4 regions of the Paenibacillus sp. sg306046 genome follow, and region 3 is predicted to be linked to each of the others. Evidence: riboswitches for the same ligand, from Rfam matches in the RefSeq annotation. Region 3 holds a riboswitch; each other region holds the start of a gene.
The links. Region 3 has a riboswitch for cyclic di-GMP ahead of AC6ROY_RS09430 (methyl-accepting chemotaxis protein). Riboswitches for the same ligand answer to the same signal wherever they lie in the genome.

Region 1 (5,189 bases), on a different contig from region 3:
TTTTCTTTCCTTCATCTTAAAAGACGCCGCGCTTCCGCGCAAGTCTCGTTGCATTACGAGTGTGGATTCTCTTGGTTTCATCCGCTTTCCTACACATTTGCCGGCAGCTAACGGTTGCTTTCGTCCCCCGGTTTTTATACAATAGGGGAAATACAGAGTGGGAGACGTGACTTGACGATGAAATGTAAAATTTCGCGCAACGCGGCCAAGATGCTGCGGGCTGAGCTGGATCAGGAAGAAAATAAGGAACTGAAGCTTCGCGTATACGTGACGCATTCGCATGGCGACCATGCCCACTATGGCATGTCGATGGACACGCAGACCGATAATGATGAGCTTGTCACAACGGATAGCGGCATCGAGGTGCTGCTGCAGAAGGACGAGCCTATGCTGGACGGCATCCGCGTGGATTATTTCTATGTGCCGGAGGAAGGCTTCGCCGTTACGAATCCAAGCAAGGGGAATCACGGGGACCATTGATCAGGCCGCGCTAAGAAAGGAATGCCGGATGGCTAACGATATACGGGTTTGCGACAAATGCAAGCATATGAAAATGAAAACAGCGGTGTCCAAGCTGCAAAAGCTGGCGCCCGACGCTGACATCAAGGTGGGCTGCAAGTCGTATTGCGGCCCCTGCTCGCGCTTCGCGTTTATTTTTATCAACGGCCGGTATGTGACCGGCAAAACCGAAGACGAGGCAATTGAAAAAGCAAGCAAATATGTAAAGAAGCAATGATTTATTCTCACTGATTCGCGTATCTCCGGGGCCAGCCGCTCCGGGGATTTTTTTATTTCAGGGCTTCGATCAGAAGCTTTCCTCACTGCTCTATTTTGGAAATTGAAAGGAATGTTCCAGCGATATTTTCAAAAAAGCTGTCCAGAACCGCGCCCATCCTGTATAATAACTCTCAATCTATTTTTTACCTCAGGTTAATAAAAGGAGTTAAGTCGTATGCTGGCGTCCCTGTTGGATCAAAGCCGGGTCCGGGCAGTCCGGTTCTGGAAAAATTATCACCCGATTGTCCATGTGCTGCTTGTCGGGACGGTGCTTGCGCGTACCGCGTCTTCGATGAGCATGCCTTTCCTGGCCATTTATCTGGCGCGGGAATCGGCACTGAGCCCTGTGCTGATCGGCCTGATCATCGGTTCAGGCTCGCTTGCAGGCACCTTTGGCGGTTTTATCGGCGGCGCGCTGTCCGATCGGCTCGGGCGCAAGCTGATCATGATGATTGCGCTGTGCGGCTGGGTGCTCGTGTTCGGCGGCTTCGCACTTGCAAAAGCGCCGATCGTGTTCATGCTGCTGAATATGCTGAACGGGCTGTGCCGTTCGTTGTACGAGCCGGTATCCCAGGCGCTGATGGCGGACGTAACGCCCAAGGAGAAGCGGCTGCGTGTATTTTCGTTGCGGTATCTGGCGATTAATATCGGCGTGGCGATCGGCCCGCTCCTTGGCGCGCTGCTCGGCACACTGGAGGCGTGGCTGCCGTTTCTGATTACGGCCTGTCTGTATCTCCTGTATACGATTATGCTGTACGCGCTGCTGCAGGCATGCGGGATCAGTCGGATTGATGGTGAGAACCGCAGCGGTTTGACGGTGGGCGCAGCCTGGAAGGTTATCCGCCATGATCGTATATTCCGCTACTATATCGGCGGCGGCATTATCGCGGCAATCGGTTATTCGCAGATGATGGCGACCTTATCGCAATATGTATCGGAAAGCGTGGCAGATGGCGCGCTGCTGTTTGCCTGGCTGATGAGCCTCAATGCGGTGACGGTTGTGCTGCTTCAGGTGCCGCTGAGCCGCTGGGCGGAGAAACGAGATCCGCTGAAGGCGATTATGGCGGGCGGCCTCCTGTTTGCGCTGGGCGATATCGGATATGCGCTGGCTGACAACATGGCGCTGTTTATGCTGTCGATGTTTGTGTTTTCGCTGGGGGAAATTTTGAACTATCCGGCGGCCAATGTGCTGATTGACCGGCTTGCGCCGGACGGCATGCGCGGGACGTATTACGGCGCGCAGTCGATGGCGAATCTGGGCCACTTTATCGGGCCTGTGATCGGCGGCTATTTGCTGGCGCAGTGGGGAGGCGGACCTATGTTTACGACCATCGCAGCGGTTACGCTTGCCGGCCTGTATTTGTATTGGAGGGGCTTTCAACTCCACGAAATGATTCGAAAGTCCTTATATGCGGGGAGAAATTAGTTACAAAGCAGGATGCGACTGCTGTTGCCGATCTCTTATTCTTATACTAATCAGGAAGCTTGATCTTTCTGAATGCGGCAACAAGGAAGACACATACGTTACCATACGATTCGAACGTACCCGATAAGGGCAAACCGGGCGAAAGCCTGCGGACGCAAAGCTACAGGGGCTTAGGCGCATGACATCAGGCGCGATGCCAGCCAGCTTCCGAAGGAACGGAGCGATTCTTGAGCGATAGGGAGAAACGACTCTTGTGCCGGGACCACGGGAAGTCGTTTGTTGGCGTAGACGGCAGAGAGGACGTGTAATGTTGGAGCAAGGACGCAGCATCATGAGCAAGCAGGGCTTTTACACGAAAATCGGTAAGGATTTTATCGGTCTGTTTTTGTCGAAGGAAGGTCCCAAGCTGTTTGTCAATAAAGAGGTGTATGAGCTGACAAGCCCGGACTGGGATGTGGAAATGGTGCGGGGGCGCAGCCGCCAGCTGCTGACGTTTTATTGGCAGGGCGATGTCAAGCTGTCGATTCAATGTGAAGCGCATCATGACTGGTTTTTGCCGCTGTTTGACTACCTGGTGTGCAGGCCGCAGCGGCTCAAAGCAGGCTTATGATCTGTGTTTGGAAGCTTGCAATCAGCAGCTTGATTTAGCAAGCTGCAGCAGAAGAAAATGATCGTCATCAGCAGCCGCCCGGTCGGCCGCTCCGGAGCTTGCAGTTGTGCGGGATTTCAGGAGACGGCGGACTGCGGCTTGCAGCGGCGGTCTTTTTTTGTTGCGAGTCGGCTGCGGCGGTATTGTGTGACGGAGTAGCAGGGCTTATAATGGAGCTAGAATCTTTATGTAGTTCTAGAGAGCTATTACGGGAGGACTCCATGCGACTGATTACGCGTTCTGATTTTGACGGTTTGGTATGTGCAATGCTGTTCAAAAAGCTCGGTATGATTGACGAGATGAAGTTTGTTCATCCGAAGGATATGCAGGATGGCATTGTCGAAGTGACGAAGGATGATATTTTGGCCAACGTGCCGTTTGTTCCGGGCTGCGGCCTCTGGTTTGACCACCACTCCAGCGAATTGGAGCGTACGGGCGAGCAGGTACAATTTGAAGGCGAGGTACGGGTTGCGCCAAGCGCAGCGCGCGTCGTTTATGATTATTACGGCGGTCGCGACAAGTTCGGCGCCGGTCTCGATGACATTATGGCTGGCGTAGACAAGGCTGATGCCGCTCAATTCAGCGCGGATGATATTCTCCGGCCAAGGGGCTGGGACTTGCTGTCCTTCATTATGGACGCCCGCACAGGCTTGGGTCGCTACCGCGACTACCGGATCAGCAACTATCAGCTGATGGAGGAGCTGGTGGATCATTGCGCGCATATGGGCATTGATGATATTTTGCTGCTGCCTGACGTACAGGAGCGTGTGAAGCGTTATTTCGAGCTGGATCAGGAATACCGCGCGATGCTCGCCCAATATACCCGGGTCGACGGCAACGTCATCATCACCGACCTGCGTAATGTGGAGACGATTTACCCGGGCAACCGGTTTATGGTATATGCGTTGTATCCGGAGCAAAATATTTCGATCTGGATCGTCGATGGCAGGAACAAGCAAAACTGCGTGTTCGCTTGCGGACACAGCATCATTGCCCGTACGTCGCAGACGGATGTCGGCGCGTTGATGCTGGAGCATGGCGGCGGCGGGCACCGGGCTGCCGGCACATGCCAGATCGCGTATGAGCAGGCGGATGAAGTGCTGCAAGTGCTTGTCGATACGATGAAGCGGAACGGTTGATTGCAGCAGCTTGAAGTACAGCGGTTGCTGCTGCCGCCAGCGCCGGGCACGAGGTGAATCGGGCGGGATAACAGCATGACCGTGCGGTTCAAAAACAAGTACCCCGAAGGGCTCCGAGCAGGAGCCCTTCGGGGTACTGTTTGTTTGTGGAGGGTTACTATCCATCGCGTGGCGGCCTGCGGTTAGTTGCCGCGGGGTGGCTGTCCGCCGCCCGGCTGTCCGCCGTCCTTGCGCCAGCCGTACAAGCCTCCCGGCGCGAAAAACTGAAACAGGTTACATTCGATCCGTCCGTTAAACAGCTTGCGTTTTTTGTCCGCGTGGCGGCCGGTGTAATGCTCCAACTGCTTGCTTGGACTGAGCAGATAGGCCGACCAGGTCGGCAGCTGCTTGTGCATGTGGCCGAACTGGCGCAGCGCGCGCTCGACCTCGGTGGAATCGCCGAGCCGTTCGCCGTAAGGCGGATTGGTGATCAGGCAGCCGTATTCGCCGCTTGGCAGCGCTTTGCTGACAGGGCTGACTTTAAATGAAAGATCGTTGGCCAGCCCCGCCGCTTTGGCTGCGGCCAGCGCAACCTCGATAGCGGTTCCGTCAATGTCGGAGCCGCCGATTTGCAGCGGGATATCGTCCTTGACCGAGTCGTACGCTTCCTCGCGCGCTTGATCCCACAGCTCATCGCCGATGATCGGCCAGCTTTCGGCATTGAAGCTGCGGCGCAGTCCGGGAGCGAGATTCCAGCCGATCATAGCCGCTTCAATCGGGATGGTGCCGGAGCCGCAGAACGGGTCATAGAGCGGCTGCTGAGGCTGCCAGCGGCTGAGCAGCACCATGGCGGCGGCCATCGTTTCCTTCAGCGGAGCTTCGGTCGCCAGCTTGCGGTAGCCGCGCTTATGCAGACCGGGTCCGGTCGTGTCGAGGGTGATCGTCGCGATATCGTTCAGCAGCGACACCTCGATGACGTAGCGGCCGCCCGTTTCACGGAACCATTCGGTGCCGTAGCGCTGCTTCATGCTTTCGACGACGGCTTTTTTGACGATGCCCTGACAGGCCGGAACGCTGGAAAGCTGAGATTTATGAGAGCGGCCCTCGACCGGGAATTCGCCGTCCTCCGGAATCCAGTCGGCCCATGGGAGCGCCTTGACGCCTTCAAACAGCTCGTCAAACGACCGGGCTTCGAACTGGGCCATCCGAATCAGTACAC
Region 2 (5,189 bases), on a different contig from region 3:
AGAAAAGTCTTACCAGCAAATTGCGCAGGAGCAGAATATTGCGGTAAAGACCGTGGAATCCAAATTATATCGTGCCAAGCAATATTTACGGAAAATTTGGGAGGAGGATGATCGCGAATGAAGCATATTGCAGAGGAGGTATGGCAGTTATATACGGAAGACCGGCTTTCCCCGGAGGAAAGAATGGAATGTGACGATCACCTGCTCAGCTGCGACGTTTGTCTGGCTGTGTATCTCCAATGTGTGGAACAACAGGCTGATTCGTTGCCGGAGCCGGATCTGGAGCGGATAACGCAGGAATCGCTGAAGCGCTGGGTGGAGGTCGCTATTCCTGCGTCCGCATCCCCGGATTCGGCAGCAGCGAAACGCGGCGTGAGGCGTGAGGTTTGTCGCGGCTGGCTGCGTCATCCGGCGGTTCACTACACCTTGGCTGCCGCAGTTACGATGCTGCTGATGGGCTCGGGTGTATTCCAGGTATTCACTCAGCAAGCCAGAGCCTGGGATGCCGCACAGGGAAGCCCTAAGGCTGTTCGTCCGCCGTCCTTGTCGGAGCAAATGATGGATCGGACAGTTGAATGGATTGCGACGCTCCAACCGAAACCTAGACAAGATGAAAGAAGAGGGAAGCACGATGAATAGACCTAAAAACCCGGCGGTTGCCTTGATCCTGTCGATGATTCCCGGATTTGGCCAGCTGTATATGGGCCGCATTTTGAAGGGCTTGTTTTTCGGAGGTATGTTTGCAGGGCCGTCTCTGATTGCGTTGTTTCTGCTTATGATATCCCGGCATGAAGATGTTGCATTGGCCATGCTGCTCATGGCCGCCTTCGTCTGGCTGTTGAATCTGATAGATATGGTGAGGATTGTCAATCGGGCTTATGCTGCGCAAGCGGGATATGGCGGACCCAGCGTCGGAGGCGGGGAATATGGACCGGCCTACGCCCAGGGGAGCGAGTTTTCGTCCAGCTATGGGGATCAGGCGGGGAGAGACCGTTATTTTACGATGCTGCTGTCGCTGCTGCCGGGTTTGGGGCATTTCAATCTGGGGTTGATGCAGCGCGGGCTGGCGTTTCTCGGCTTGTTTTTTGGATTGGCGATGATCACGGTGTTTATTTCGGTCATGTCCGGACAAAGGAATTTTCTGGTGCTGCTTGGAGCACTGCCGATTATTTGGCTGTACGCGATGTTCGATTGCGTGCAGCAGCTGAATAAGCGTGACCGGGGAGAAGCGCTTGTAGACCGTACATTCTTCGAGGATTTTCAGGAGGGACGCGAGGCCGGCAAAAAAAATAAAACCTTGGCTGTTCTGCTTTCGATTTTTCCGGGCGCAGGCCATATGTATATCGGGCTGCAAAAGCGCGGCTTGCAGTTTATGGCCGCCTTTCTGTTCGGGATGTATTTTCTGGACGCGCTGCGGCTGTCGCTGTTCCTGTTTGTCATCCCGATTTTATGGTTCTACAGCTTTTTCGATTCGCTCCAGCACATCTCCAAATTGGGGCGTGAGCCGCTCGTGGATACGCCGCTGCTTGAATGGCTGGCCGAACGGCAGCGCTTGCTTGGCTTCGCATTGCTCGGCTTAGGCGTCTATTACTTGATTGACCAAGTTTTAGTGAACACGCTGGGGTTGTGGGTGCCTGATTATGTGCAGTCCAGAGTGATGCATTTTTACTACAGTTATTTTCAGACCTTTATCGTGTGCTTGCTGTTGATCGGCGGCGGGTTTCGCTTGCTTCGAGGCCGCGGCAAGCCGCCGCGCCCGTAGACAGCCTGCACAGGCGCAGAGCGGCGTGTATGGAGTGAGATCAGGCAGAATGGAGGCGGGAGCTGGACAGGCGGAAGGGGCAGCAGCAGCTGGCTGGCTACAGAGCAGAACTGACGATATGGGTCGGGGTCCATGGCAGGCGCTGCTGTCTGATTGGCTATGCCCTGCCGCGCAGACGGCGGAAAAATTGGGTGAGCAGGCTGGCGCATTCGACCTGCAGCACGTTAGGAATAAGCTCGACCCGATGATTAAAGCGTTCTTCCTGCAATAAATTCATCAACGTACCGGCACAGCCTGCTTTAGGGTCCGTTGTGCCGAACACCACGAGCGGAATCCGCGCTTGGACGATCGCCCCGGCACACATCGGGCATGGCTCCAGCGTGACGTATAACGTACAGCCGAGCAGCCGCCAGGCGTCCAGATGCTCGCTCGCTTGCTTGATGGCAATCAGCTCTGCATGGCCGAGCGGGTCTTTGGCTGTTTCGCGGACATTGTAGCCCCGTCCGATAATTTCCCCATCCTTGACGATGACTGCGCCAATCGGAACTTCATTCAGCCGTTCGGCCTTCCGGGCTTCCTCTATAGCTGCCTGCATAAATGACTGATGGATGTGTAGGTCATCCAATCGGCCCACCTCTTTTACAATAAATTCATGAAATCGAACAAGCATTCGTTACGCACAAGCTGTGGATAACGTTGTGGATAGCCAGTGAATTTCCCGTATCCATTGTAGATAAATCAAGCGGTACAAGCAAGCCTTCAGCTATAGGGAAAACTTATCCACAGACATGCGGCAATTGTGAATGATTTTTTTTCAAATTTTCGCCCAAATTAAAGTTGCCAGTTTGCAGGGAACCTCCTATAATAAGAATTATTAATAGGTATTTATACCCAATTTCTGGGGGATACCATAGTTATAACGTCTGGTTCGTTCGTTTGTTTCTGGCAAACCTGTTGAAAGGCAGGGACGCAAAGCTTAGGGTCTAAGGTCCTCTGGTGATAGAGGCTATGGCAGCCTGGCCGCCGAATGTACGCAACGTACCGGTGAGCAGGCTGAGTCTCGGCATTTGAGAATCGGCTTTTTTGTTGTCTGCAAACAGGGAACAGGGAGAAGGAGAGGGCGGTCAGCCATGTCCAAAGCGGCCAAAAACGGCAAGATTTCCTACGAGTACACGCAAGAAGCCTACAGAGCCACTAGCGGCATCCTGCTGAACAGCCGTACCGTTGTCGAGAAGAAAGAGTTTGTCTCGACAGGAGTTCTCACGTATGCCGAAGGGGATATCCTCGAAATTGAAATGTCGGAGTACAAAGCGTTTGATCTGGGCGATGCGGTGAAAATTACGGTGTATTCGCCAGGCGGAATTTACACGTTTCAATCGACGGTCGTAGCGAAGGACCATGAGGCGCTTATGCTGATCAATCCTCCTGCGAATCAGAAGCGTTTCGCCGAAAAACGCGAAAATCCGCGGATTGATGTGGAGCAGAGCGGTCATCTGCTGGCTGTCCGTCACGAGAATGGCGGCGGGCCGGAGCTTCAAGAGGAGCTGCCATTGGAGATTCGCAATGTAAGTGTCAGCGGAATCGGCTTTTTTTTGCAGGCCGATCTGAAGCTGGACGCCACGATGCGCGCCGAGGTCAAGCTGAACCTGGGGTTCGAAATTGCGTGCTTGCTGGAAATCGTCAGGTCGGAGCCTGGTGAATCCGGCGTCTATTACGGAGCGCGTTACGTCGATATTCCGACAGATAAGGTAAATGCATTGCGGGCCTTCGTACTGAAGAAGCAGGTAGAGCAGCATTTTACTTCCAAGGAATCGGCCAGAGTCAGACGTATTTTCAAGTAATTTGCAATTCGTAGCGGTCGTAGGTCACTTGTGACTGGAGCTTGCAAGCCGCAGGCGCAACGGATACCTTCTTTCCGGGGAAAGGGGGTATTTGTGTTTTCGGATGATACGGGATGACACAGACCGCAATTATAGGATATAATAGAATGTCAGGATTAGATTTTCGCTTTCGTTCATGGATAGGTTCAGATGAAGTGATTAAACTGAGGGCTTGTTGAACAAGCTCTATCTGTTAAGGAGTTGTCTATATATGGGTTTGTCTTGTGGAATCGTCGGGCTGCCGAATGTCGGCAAGTCAACGCTGTTTAATGCGATTACGCAGGCTGGTGCGGAATCAGCCAACTATCCGTTCTGTACGATTGATCCGAATGTCGGTGTCGTTGAGGTGCCGGATGAGCGTCTGGCCAAGCTGGCCGACATTGTGCAGCCGAAAAATATTGTGCCGACAGCCTTTGAATTTGTTGATATCGCCGGTCTCGTAAAAGGCGCGAGCCAAGGCGAAGGACTCGGCAACAAGTTTCTGGCGCATATCCGCGAGGTCGATGCCATTGTGCATGTCGTTCGCTGCTTCCAGGATGAGAACATTACGCATGTATCCGGCGGAGTTGATCCGATCAGCGATATCGAGACGATCAATCTGGAGCTGATTCTCGCCGACGTGGATTCCGTCGATAAGCGGATCGACCGCTCCCGTAAAAACATGAAGGGCGGCGACAAAAAGTACGCCCAGGAAGTCGAGTGCCTGGAGCGGATCAAGGAGGCTCTCTACAATGACAAGCCTGCGCGCAGCGTAGAGCTGAACGATGAGGAGAGGCTGCTGATTCGCGACCTGCATCTGCTGACGATGAAGCCGGTGCTGTATGCGGCCAATGTCAGCGAGGCGGAAGTTGCTGATACGGAAGGCAATCCGTTCGTACAGAAGGTGCGCGAGTACGCAGCGCTTGAAGGTGCGGAGGTCGTGCCGATCAGCGCCAAGGTTGAATCGGAAATTGCTGAGCTGGAAGGCGAGGACAAGCAAATGTTCCTTGACGAGCTTGGCTTGACGGAATCGGGACTGAACCGGCTGATTCGCGGGGCTTACAAGCTGCTCGGCTTGTATACGTATTTTACCGCGGGTGTGCAGGAGGTTCGTGCCTGGACGATTCGTAAAGGAATGAAGGCGCCGCAGGCGGCCGGCGTCATCCATACGGACTTCGAGCGCGGCTTTATCCGCGCTGAGGTCGTCGGCTACGAGGACTTGACGGGCTCCGGCTCGATGAATGCAGCCAAGGAAAAAGGCCTGATGCGGCTCGAAGGCAAGGAATATGTCGTTCAGGACGGCGACGTCATGCATTTCCGTTTCAACGTTTAGCGAGGCAAGCAGCCGCTTGTACAGCGCTGGGTAGCGGAGACGAAAAAGGCGGTCGCTTGGTTTCGAATAAACGTGAACTGAGAAATGAGAGGATGATGACAGATGCTGGACCGGTTACAGGCATTGGCCGATCGGTATGAGAAGCTGAGTGAGCTGCTGTGCGACCCGGATGTTGCGGGCGACTCCAAGAAGCTGCGGGAATATTCCAAGGAACAGTCTGATTTGCAGGAAACGT
Region 3 (5,189 bases):
TGACCTCCAGCCGCTTCTTGTGTACGAAGAGCCAGTCGTCCCGCCATACGTCTGCGCCGCCGCCCGCTCTTGCGCCTGCCGAGCGATAACGCCGCAGCCCCGCCTGCACGCGCGCCACGAGCACCTCCGGCTCAAACGGCTTCGTCACGTAATCATCCCCGCCGATGCTCAGCCCGGCGACAATATCCTGCGGATTTTTTTTGCTGGTAATAAAAATAATCGGAACGTCCGAGCAGCTCCGAATGGTTTCCACCAGCCTCATGCCGTCCATGCCGGGCAGCATAATATCCGTGATCAGCAGCTGATACTGCGTGCGCCGAAACAGCTCCAGCCCTTGCTCCGCATTAGCGGCAATATCAACGCGAAATCCTTCCTTCCGCAAATAAATCGCCACCAGCTCGCAAATATCAGGATCGTCTTCAATCAGCAAAAGAGTCGTCTCCATGCTCTTCTCCTTTCGGGTCATGGACCGCGGCGGCGCGGAGGGCTCCGACCTTGGCGGGAAGTATCATATAAAAGTCGCTGCCTTCGCCGGGGATGCTCGTTACGCCGATTTCACCTTGATGGCGGGCCACAATTTCCTTGCAGATCGCCAGCCCGAGGCCGCTGCCCGCCGATCCCTGCCGATGACCGGCAATCCGGTAACGGCGCTTGAAAATGTGGGGAAGCTCTGCTTCCGGGATTCCGCTGCCGGAATCGGTCACATGAATGACCACATGGCTGACAGGAGACTCATCGCCGGGCCTGAGTTCCGTCCAGATTCGAATGACACCCTCTCCGGGGGTGTATTTGACTGCATTGGAAATCAGGTTGGCGAACACGCGCTCGAACCGGAACCGGTCAAGCCTCGCTAGCAGCTCCTGACCCGCGGGAAGCGAGTACTGCGGCTCCTCCCACAGCAGCGTTATCCCCTGCGCGGCCGTCTCGGCGGCGTAGCGGTAGCTCAGCTGACGCAGAAAGGGCAGGAGCGGCGTCTCCGCCAGCTCAAGCTGAATTTCGCCTGTTTTCAACTGGCTCAGCTCAATGACGTTGTCGATCAGCTTCTCCAGCAGCAGGCTGCGCTCATAAATGCGGCCGGCGTACGCCGGCGCCTCCTGCGCGGGAATAACAGCCGTCTTGATCGCCTTGGAGAAGCCCTTAATCGCTGTAATCGGGGTAGTCAAATCATGGTACACCTCAGCCAGCAAGGCGCTGCGAATCGCCTCGATCCGGCTCAGCTCCTGATTTCCGCGCTCCAGCTGCAGATTGAGCTCCTGCAAGGAGGAGGTGCGCTGCCGGATTGTCTCCTCCTGCGAAGCGATGACCTGATTCAGCTCCGTGGACAGCAGCTCCGAACGGGTAACCGCTCTTGTGAAGAGCAGGGATAAATTCAGCAGCTGCGTCAGCAGAAAGAACAGCAGCCCGAACGGAACGAGACCGCCCAGCGATACGAATCCGGTATAATACAAAATTTCGTGGATAACAGCGGCAAAAAAGACGACAAAGCCAAGCATGTTGAAGCGCGACCCCGTTCTTCTGCCAAGCGCAGCGCGGATGTAGACGTACATCACATAAATAAATACGGGCAGCAGCAGCACGATAATGTAAGGAAGCATCAGCTTTGTATATACAAGAGCCGGCATGACCAGCACAAATGCACCGAACCCGCCGAGGCCGACGGCAAAAAAGGGAAGCAGACGGCCTGCCGCTTCATGCGGGTATTGCTTGTTGACAAATGCCGCCAGACTGCCGATTGTGACGATTTCCGACAAGTATTCCAGCTTCACCCCCCATTCCCAGGACAGTCCCGGCAGCAGAACGTAAATGAACGATTCTCCCAGCAGCGACGACCGGATGCAGATCGCCAGACAGATCAGGCCAAACCATAGAGCGGCGCCCTCCTGCTTGCGAAACAGGTAGAGAAACATCGAGAAGAGCGTCATCAGCAGCAGGCAGCCGGTCAGAAACGTCCACACCATAACCCGGTTTCTGTGCAACGAGGAAATGCTCTCCGCATCCCCCAATTCGAGACTTTCCCAGATTCCCCCTGTGCGCTGATTAAAGTTGGCAACCTGAATCACCAGCTCGTTGTCCCCCGGGCGCGGCACGAAAAAGTACACCCTCGGATAGCTTCTCGGCACCGTAAGCGCAGCCGTCTCCCCGACAACCCCGTTGGCTTCTGCAGGCACGCCGTTAACCCATAGCCGGTAGGCGCTCGCGATATTATTGACATACAGGCCGAGCGGCTGGCCGGCCGTCTCAACGGACAGCTGGAAGCTCAGCCGGTAAGTCGCGTAGCCTTCATTGGACAGGGGTTGTCCGGCCGCTGTATAAGCCGACCATTGCGCGGGAACGGATACGCTCAAGGCGTGTCCGGGCGCAGCGGAACCGGCGGCAAAATCGTCCGGCGCAAGCAAATGCCCCCAATACAGCTCCCAGGGCCCGTTCAAGGTCACCGTGCTTCCCTCGTAAGGGCTCCACTGCCGCAGGTCCTGAGACGGCGGTCCGTCGGTTGCCCCGGCCGACATAGGCGCGCCGCACAAGCCAATAAGCATGACGAGCAGATATGCTACGAATTTCATCATCGTTAATTCCCCAGCCTTATACAGCAGCAGACTCATAGACGCGAGCAAGCGTCCGCCAATCTGCGTTGTAATCGTATAGCATTTCAAGGGGTATTATCGGCAAACGCGGGGCGGATTTCAAGCAGAATCGGGTGGCCCCCCTTATTATGTGATGTACATCACAAAAACAGAAATTTATGGAGGCATACCGGGTAAAATCGTTTACTGTCGAGATTTGTCGTTATATAATTAAGCAAGTTACATCCACACACAAACAGAATAGTTAGCGAAAAGGCAAACCCGTCGAAAGGCGGGGACGCAAAGCTTCGGGTCTAAGGCTGGACAAGCTAAGGCGGCCGGATTACCGAATGTGGAAGGGCTCTGCGCATACACATCCAGTCAATTCGGACTGGCTTTTTTATTTCCTCCGGGGTGAACACCCTGCCGTCGACGAATAACCCGCTGGCCGAACAACTATAACTTAACGAAAATGAGTGATCCTATTGAAGCTATCCGTAAAAAGCAGTGTAATCACGACACTTCTAATGGCACTGGCCTTAAGCAGCGTATCCTATCTAGGCTATCATAAAGCAAAAAATGTGCTGGAGCGCAACTTCCAGGACCAGGCGGCCCAGCAGCTAAGCTCCGTCCAAAACTATATTGATATTTGGATTCAGGGAGCGCAGAACAAATACAAGGCGTTGAGCCAATCCGATGACTTGCGGAGCAATAACATTCCTAAAATACTCGCCTACAGCTCGCGTATGACGGAGATTACGAATAATCCGGATGAATTTGCATTTATTGACCGGAACGGAAAGCTTTATTTGCCGGGAGCAACCGTTGACGTGAAGGATTATCCTCATTTCCAAAAAGCGATCCAGGGTGAAACCGTGACAGTAGACCCGGTCGGCTCCAAGTCTCCCGGCGTAGAGGGCACTCCGATTGTTTTAACTGCAACTCCTGTCAAAAATGATCAAGGCACGATCGTAGGGGTCAGCAACGGAGGTCAGCCGATACAAGACTTAATCAATCTGATTTCCAAAGTGAAATTGGGCCAGACAGGTCATGCGATCGTGTTTACGAAGGACGGAACCATTGTGGCTAGCGAGAACAAGGAAGACACCCTGCAGAAGAAAATAGCCGACTTCCAAAACGAGACGCTGACTAAAATTGTACAAGACAGCATCAACGGAAGCACCGGTATTGCAGAAGCCGTGGTGAATGGCGTGGACAACATGATCGTTTATGGCAAATCGAACTCGATGGATTGGGGAATTGCCATTCTCGTTCCCAAAAGCGAAGCCTACGCCGAGGCGAATGCTTTGCTGCGCTTCTCCATTATGGTGACGATCGTTTCCCTCCTCGTTTCCGCCGGGATCATTTACACGGTCATGCGTAAAACGCTACAACCGCTTTCCGTTATGAACGAGAAGCTGAAGGGACTGGCCTCCAGCGAAGGAGATTTGACCTCCAGACTTGCCGTCGAAACGAACGACGAAATCGGAGAGCTTTCCCAAAGCTTTAATAAAATGCTGGAGAACCTGCAAGGCTTGATCCGCACCATCCTGGAGAAGGGACAGGTTGTCGCCCATTCAACGACCAGCCTGCTGGGCAACGTGGATCAGCTGTCGTCTACAGTCCAGCAAACCACGGCAAGTATCCAGCAGACGAACCACGGCCTGCAAAGTCAAATGTCGGGATATGAGCGCAATCTGTCGCTAGTCGGGGAAATTGGGGAACGTGTATACGGTATTGTGGGGACCTCGAATCAAACATCCGATATGTCCGCAAATGCTTCAGCGGAAGCCAAGTCCGGAAACCAGTCGGTTATCGGCTTGGCTAGCCAGATGGATTTTATTCACGAGACTGTACATGCGGCGGCAGAAAACATAAAACGGTTAGGCGAGCGTTCAGAGGAAATCGGCAGCATTACTTCGCTGATTACGACGATTGCCTCCCAAACGAACCTTTTGGCCCTCAATGCGTCGATTGAAGCGGCCAGAGCGGGCGAGCATGGCCGAGGCTTTGCCGTCGTAGCTGCTGAAATCCGAAAGCTTGCGGAACAATCGACCGACTCGGCCGGCCAAATTGCCCGGCTCATCAACGAGATCCAGGGCGACACCTTCCATGCTGTTCAAAGTATGACGAAAGGTACTGCTGAGGTGATCGTAGGGATGGAGCAAGTGAAGGAAGTGGGCCATTTATTTGAAACCATCGTAACAACGACAGCAAATGTGTCGGGCCAAATGGGGCAAATCGCCGCTTCTGCGGATCAGTTAAACGCGAATACGCAGCGTGTAGAATCCGAAATAACCGATAGCGTAGCCATCGCGAAGGCATCCTTCGGGAGCTTTGAGACCATCGCAGCCATGTCCGAGGAGCAGCTTGCTTCGATTGTGGAAATTACGCATTCTGTCGAGCAATTAACACGTACGGCCGAGGAGCTTAAAGCGATGTTAGACAGGTTTAACGTGTAAGGGAGGATTGAACAGCGATGGGAACGCCGGAGTTCGAGGCCTGAATGAAACCTAACCATCAAGCTGCGGCGAATTGTGGTTTTGCACAGCCACGGTTCGCCCCCGGCCGGATCTCCCCTCATCAACCGCAACAAACGCCAAAAACCTTGCCCGCCGCCACAGCAGC
Region 4 (5,189 bases), on a different contig from region 3:
CTTTTGACGAACAGCAGTCGTCTAGTAAGTTGTACCTAATTTTACCTAATCTTGTCCAAGCAGAAAGGAATAACGTCCATGTGGAATTCACATAAGGCTCGCTTGAGCTGGGCTGTGCTCGCCTGTTCGCTGATGCTGACCACAGGCTGTGCCGACATGGCCAAGCCGCCCGCAGAGGTCGCGCCAGCTCCCTCCGCGGAAAAACAGCCTGACAGCACGACAACTCCCGTAAACCCGACCGGACCGGCGACGAAGCCTGCGACGGGAGACACGGGAACGAAGCCGTCAGCCCCCGCCGCAGATCCAGGCACAGCCAAGCCAGGCGCCTCTACCGGAGGTGGAGGCGCGATCCAGGTCATTGCCAAGCCGGCCGAAATCTCCGTCATTGTCAACAAAACCAATCAGCTGCCGGATAGCTACAAGCCGCAGGATTTGGTCGATCCGGATGTTCCCTTTATTTTTAAGGAGAAGACGGAGAAACGCAAGCTGCGCAAGGAAGCGGCAGCCGCGCTGGAGAAGCTGTTCCAGGGCGCCAAGGAAGCAGGTCTCCCGCTGGCGGGTGTATCGGCGTACCGCTCGCATGACACGCAGAAGTCGTTGTACAACAACTACGTCAAGCAGCACGGCGAGGAAGCCGCGAACAAATTCAGCGCCAAGCCGGGACAAAGCGAGCATGAAACCGGTCTGGCGATTGATGTATCCGGCGCAAACGGCAAATGCCCGGCTCAGGATTGCTTCGGCGCCACCAAGGAAGCGAAGTGGCTGGCTGAGCACGCCCACGAATACGGATTTATTGTCCGCTACCTCAAGGGAAAGGAAGCCATTACAGGCTATCAGTATGAGCCGTGGCATCTGCGTTACGTCGGCGTTGAGTTGGCCAAGGACGTGACGAAGCAAGGGCTGACGCTGGAGGAATACATGAACAAGGGCGTTCCGGCTACCAATCCGAAAAACTAGGTCCTTCGGCCCAAGCATGGCAAAAAACCTTGATGCTCGCTCCACCTGGGGGCGATGTCAAGGTTTTTTGACGTTTTGTCAGGCTCAAACATCCTCGTACCGTGCAAATACCGCCGCCTGGCCGCAGCGGACCCCCGTTTCATCCAGCACATTCCATACGGTAGCTTCCGCGATCATAAACCTGCGGCCGCTGCCCGAAATACGTATTCCACTATAAGAACTGACGAAGCCCTTCTCCCGCACGTTCCGCATAAACACCTCACGTACGTCCTGCTCCATCGGCTCGGCCGTCAGCCGGGAGGGCATGCTTGTAAATGCCGCCCAGTCCAGCTCCCAAAGCTGCAGCGCCAGCTTGCTGCCAAAGTTCAGAACCGGGTCGGCTTCCATCCCGTGCGACAGCACGTAAAGCGGAGCATGGAACAATCGCTCGGCCGCCGTCTGCGGGTCCCCCTCCTCCAATAGCATACGGCCAGTCCAGTGCCGGTAGCTGTTTATCACACGAAGCGCGTGTTCATTGGTCGCGCCCACTCCCGTTCGCAGGGATTCCATCACCCGGCCTCCTTAATCCTCAATTCATCCTCAAGTCATCTTCAATTCATCGCAGCAGCCATTTTTTCACCAAGCAAACCGGTTCCTGCAATCCTAACAGCATCCATCCGCAAAAAACTCCACATGCCTTCCGCACAGGGAGCCTGTCCCTTCTTGCCCTTCCTTATAACGAACGCCAAGCCGCCCTAATACGTCTTTTCAACGTGATACGCTGCTGCGTTTTTCGCAAAGGTCCGGCTGACGCTGCCTGCATCGACCGTAAGGTCTACCGTCAGCCATTGTCCGTCCAAATAAACTTCATTCCATGCATGGTACTCCTGCACATTTTCCGATGTGCCCATCTGCAGCTTCGTTGGAATGCCTATACTGCGACTCATCGCTGCGAACAGCGAAGCGTAATCGTAGCAAATGCCTTTCTCAGCCGCAAGCACCTTGTCCAGCTCCGGCAAATAATCGGCTGCTACCGTCGCCGCCAGCTCGAAATCGTATACCATCGTATTAACGATGTAATCATAAATGGCCTGCGCCTTCTCGCGGTCCGTCTCTTTATGCAGCGTCAGCTCGCCGGCTTTGTCACGTACCGCTTGTGCGCCACTCCAATTTATATTTTGAATCGAGTTCAGGTAGACGCTTGTCTCCGCTTGCAGCTGAAGCTCAATCGAATCGCTGAGTACCGGTTTGTACGTATTGCCCGCCACCTGCTCCAGCACCGAAACGCGATACGCGCCATTGCCAATCTGCAGCGGGAAAAAGACTTCCTTTCCATCAGCAGCCAAATTGTACGTGTAGGTGATGCCGTCCTTGGCAACCATCAGCTTGGTTGCGGCGGCAGAAGCCGCCGTATACGTAATGCCGATCGCCCCATGCTCCAGCTTGGCGGCGCTTAGCCAAGAGCTTGAATCAGGCTTGGCCACCGCAAGCGGCGCATACATCGTGAATAAACTGAATATCAGAACAAAAGCTACCCATCGTCGCATCCTGCTGAACCCCCTTCGGTAGCTGGCTGCCTGCTTCCAAGGAAGTGAAGGCCCTGTAGCTTTGCGTCCCTGCCTTTCGACAGGTTTGCCGTTTATCGTGTGCGGCTTAATTTGAGATTAACATACTCTTTGGAAAATACAAGCCCTCAAGTAATGAAACCGGCTACCCTCCGACCAGAACAAATGCAGTCCAAGCTGAGCTAGAGAGAGATTCGTTTGGGAAGCTGACTTACCTTTACACCGCTGCCTCAGCTCGAAAGCTCATGCCCCGTCACCCAGAGATGATGGGTCACCTTTGGCCCGCCCGTAGTCGGCATATAATCCACCCGGTATACCGTCGTTTGCTGCGCTGAGTCAATCGTCGCCTCCGCTCCCTTCATCCCTTGCATATGGTCGGCGTGTAAAATAACCTTTGCTCCCGGTGAATACGGTTGCTGGGCTGCCGCTGCGATTTCCTCGTGAACCACCCACTGATGGTTGGTTACACGTTGTCCGCCGGTAAGCGGCGTGTACGAAACAGCATACACGGTCGTTGTATACGCCCCCGTGATCGTCGCTGTAGCGCCATTCATTCCTTCCATATGTGCGACTTTCATCACCGCCTGGCTTCCGACCTTGTAAGCGGGAGCCGTTGCGTTGTGCATGCCGGCAGGCAGCTCACTTGAACCGGAATGGTCCATTGCCGAATGATTGGTGCTCGCCTGACTGGATGGCGCATGACTTGCACCGCCCGTCTGGGTGACCGCTGCAGAACCTTGCTTCGTTGCCTGAGCTCCGCAGCCGCTTAACGCAAGCACGGCTGCAGCCCCGATCAAAGCAACTTGTTTGTTTATAAGGATTCGCCCCTTCAAAGTAAACCTCTCCTTTTTGATCCGTATGGATTAGCTGGATGTTCATTCCGCTGCTGCCTGTAGACAACACCTTACATACAATACCCCCCAATCGTATACTCTATACCAAAAAACGGTACAATGAAATGCTGACCGGCCGTTTTATAGCTCTGTACACATTTATCGCTTTACAACTCGCCGTGCAGCCCTGTTTGTCATATGACAAAACCATGACAGTCTTCAACATCCCCACGGTATCTCCAGCTTTTCGCGCTGTCTGCCGCCCCTCCTGTACTAAGCTGAACGGTCAAAACGCCAAAAGCTGCGTACTCCCGGTTTTGAGGGTACGCAGCTGCTTAGCGAAGCTTCTTTTTTCTTTTGGATGCTTTGGGTGCTGTAACGTCAGTTTTTTGACAATCAGTTGATAAATTTCAGATATTGCAGCATACGCTTGAGCATGACGGTGCCCTGAGCCCGCGAAGCATTTTCTTTTGGAGCAAATGTGGTGTCCGTCATCCCTTGCACAATCCCCGCCTTCATCGACTTCGCTACGGCATCCTTCGACCAGGAAGAGATGGAGCCGACGTCAGAGAACTTGTCCAGCATACTGGAATCCAACGCAACCTCTTTGTCGGATACGGTTAACGCTCGGACCAGCATTGTGACCATTTGCTCCCGGGTAATCATTGCATTCGGTTGGAACGTGCCGTCCTCGTAGCCTTCGATGAGACCCGCTTGCTGCGAAGCCCCCACCGAGCCTGCGAACCAGTCTTTGGCCGCGATATCCTTGAAGCCCTCAGGCTGCACTTCCGCAAGTCCCAGGGAACGAACCAGCAGAGCGGCAAACTCGGCTCTTGTGATCAAGCTGTCAGGGGCGAACGTTGTCTCCGAGACGCCATTGACGATCAGCTTGCTCGCCAATGTTTCTACGTCTGTTTTGGCCCAATGGCTCGACAAATCACCGAAGGTTTTAGGGTTGTGAATAACTGTGTAAATACTGTTTCCTTTGCGATACAAGACAGCCTTGGAACCGTCAAATACGGTCGGCACCGGGCGATAGGTGTTCGTATTCGGATCGACCCATACCCCTGTCGACGTAGCAGGATCAGCGGTCTGCGGAAGATGCACGGTGTGCGCAATATACGTGCTGAACCGGTTGATTTCCTGGCTTTGTCCGTTGCTCGCGACCACAGATACGGTGAACTCCACAGGGGCAGCCAGCGCATCCGCGCCTAGCTGAGCGGCGAAAGCGTTGGCCGCTTCGGCTGCTGCGCCCTGAAGCTTATTGACGACGATGCTTACCTTCACATCCGGGACAGTCACACCCATCTGCTGAGCAATCGCGGCAACATCAATTTGGTTGACAGGAAGCTCATAATCCCCCGCCTGGGTACGAAGCTGGAGCGTTGCCTGGGCGTTTTTGGAGCCGAGCAAGGCCACGGTTTCAGGCGCAAGCTCCACCTTCACGACAGAAGCGGCAGCCTTGACCTCCAATGAAAATACGGACGTGGCCGAGGTTGCTTTGGCAACCAGCTCCGTAATTTGGGCTGCATCGAAGGTAACGGCTACCTCGTTCCCTGTTACCGTTTCTCTGGCCGACTCTGTCAAAGCGACGACGGGTCGGGACGACGGAGTCGTGGTGCCCGTATTCGGTGTGGCCGGGCTGCCTCCTCCGCCCGTAGTTCCGCCACCGCCACCGCCCCCACCGGTCGATGTGCTTCCAATTTCGACGGTTCTAATAGCAAACTCGCCTGCACCGCTTCCATATCCGGCAATCAGCGTCATACTGGTGGCGGTTGTTTGCGGCACAACGAAGCTGAACGGATAAGCGCCGGTATTGTCCTTCGCATAAATCGCATCGACATGGATAACCGTG

Region 1: it holds a riboswitch for cyclic di-GMP, as region 3 does, so the genes downstream of both, AC6ROY_RS16865 (hypothetical protein) here and AC6ROY_RS09430 (methyl-accepting chemotaxis protein) in region 3, are expected to answer to the same signal.
Region 2: it holds a riboswitch for cyclic di-GMP, as region 3 does, so the genes downstream of both, AC6ROY_RS15160 (PilZ domain-containing protein) here and AC6ROY_RS09430 (methyl-accepting chemotaxis protein) in region 3, are expected to answer to the same signal.
Region 4: it holds a riboswitch for cyclic di-GMP, as region 3 does, so the genes downstream of both, AC6ROY_RS24785 (transglutaminase-like domain-containing protein) here and AC6ROY_RS09430 (methyl-accepting chemotaxis protein) in region 3, are expected to answer to the same signal.

What each region holds. Positions count from the first base shown of each region.
Region 1 covers NZ_JCAMRT010000016.1:39,303-44,491, forward strand. Annotated here, with positions in the region: gene AC6ROY_RS16850 (iron-sulfur cluster assembly accessory protein) at 178-480, shown strand; gene AC6ROY_RS16855 (YuzB family protein) at 509-736, shown strand; gene AC6ROY_RS16860 (MDR family MFS transporter) at 953-2,203, shown strand; cyclic di-GMP riboswitch class I at 2,322-2,415, shown strand; gene AC6ROY_RS16865 (hypothetical protein) at 2,511-2,813, shown strand; gene AC6ROY_RS16870 (exopolyphosphatase) at 3,074-3,991, shown strand; gene AC6ROY_RS16875 (THUMP domain-containing class I SAM-dependent RNA methyltransferase) at 4,174-5,189, opposite strand, start outside.
Region 2 covers NZ_JCAMRT010000013.1:158,594-163,782, reverse strand. Annotated here, with positions in the region: gene AC6ROY_RS15180 (RNA polymerase sigma factor) at 1-121, shown strand, start outside; gene AC6ROY_RS15175 (hypothetical protein) at 118-639, shown strand; gene AC6ROY_RS15170 (hypothetical protein) at 632-1,762, shown strand; gene tadA (tRNA adenosine(34) deaminase TadA) at 1,920-2,387, opposite strand; cyclic di-GMP riboswitch class I at 2,697-2,790, shown strand; gene AC6ROY_RS15160 (PilZ domain-containing protein) at 2,893-3,603, shown strand; gene ychF (redox-regulated ATPase YchF) at 3,854-4,954, shown strand; gene prfA (peptide chain release factor 1) at 5,057-5,189, shown strand, end outside.
Region 3 covers NZ_JCAMRT010000007.1:114,740-119,928, reverse strand. Annotated here, with positions in the region: gene AC6ROY_RS09440 (response regulator transcription factor) at 1-445, opposite strand, end outside; gene AC6ROY_RS09435 (sensor histidine kinase) at 420-2,564, opposite strand; cyclic di-GMP riboswitch class I at 2,827-2,912, shown strand; gene AC6ROY_RS09430 (methyl-accepting chemotaxis protein) at 3,047-5,023, shown strand.
Region 4 covers NZ_JCAMRT010000049.1:2,981-8,169, reverse strand. Annotated here, with positions in the region: gene AC6ROY_RS24795 (M15 family metallopeptidase) at 79-957, shown strand; gene AC6ROY_RS24790 (MEKHLA domain-containing protein) at 1,042-1,506, opposite strand; gene AC6ROY_RS24785 (transglutaminase-like domain-containing protein) at 1,692-2,483, opposite strand; cyclic di-GMP riboswitch class I at 2,498-2,583, opposite strand; gene AC6ROY_RS24780 (YdhK family protein) at 2,732-3,334, opposite strand; gene AC6ROY_RS24775 (S-layer homology domain-containing protein) at 3,731-5,189, opposite strand, start outside.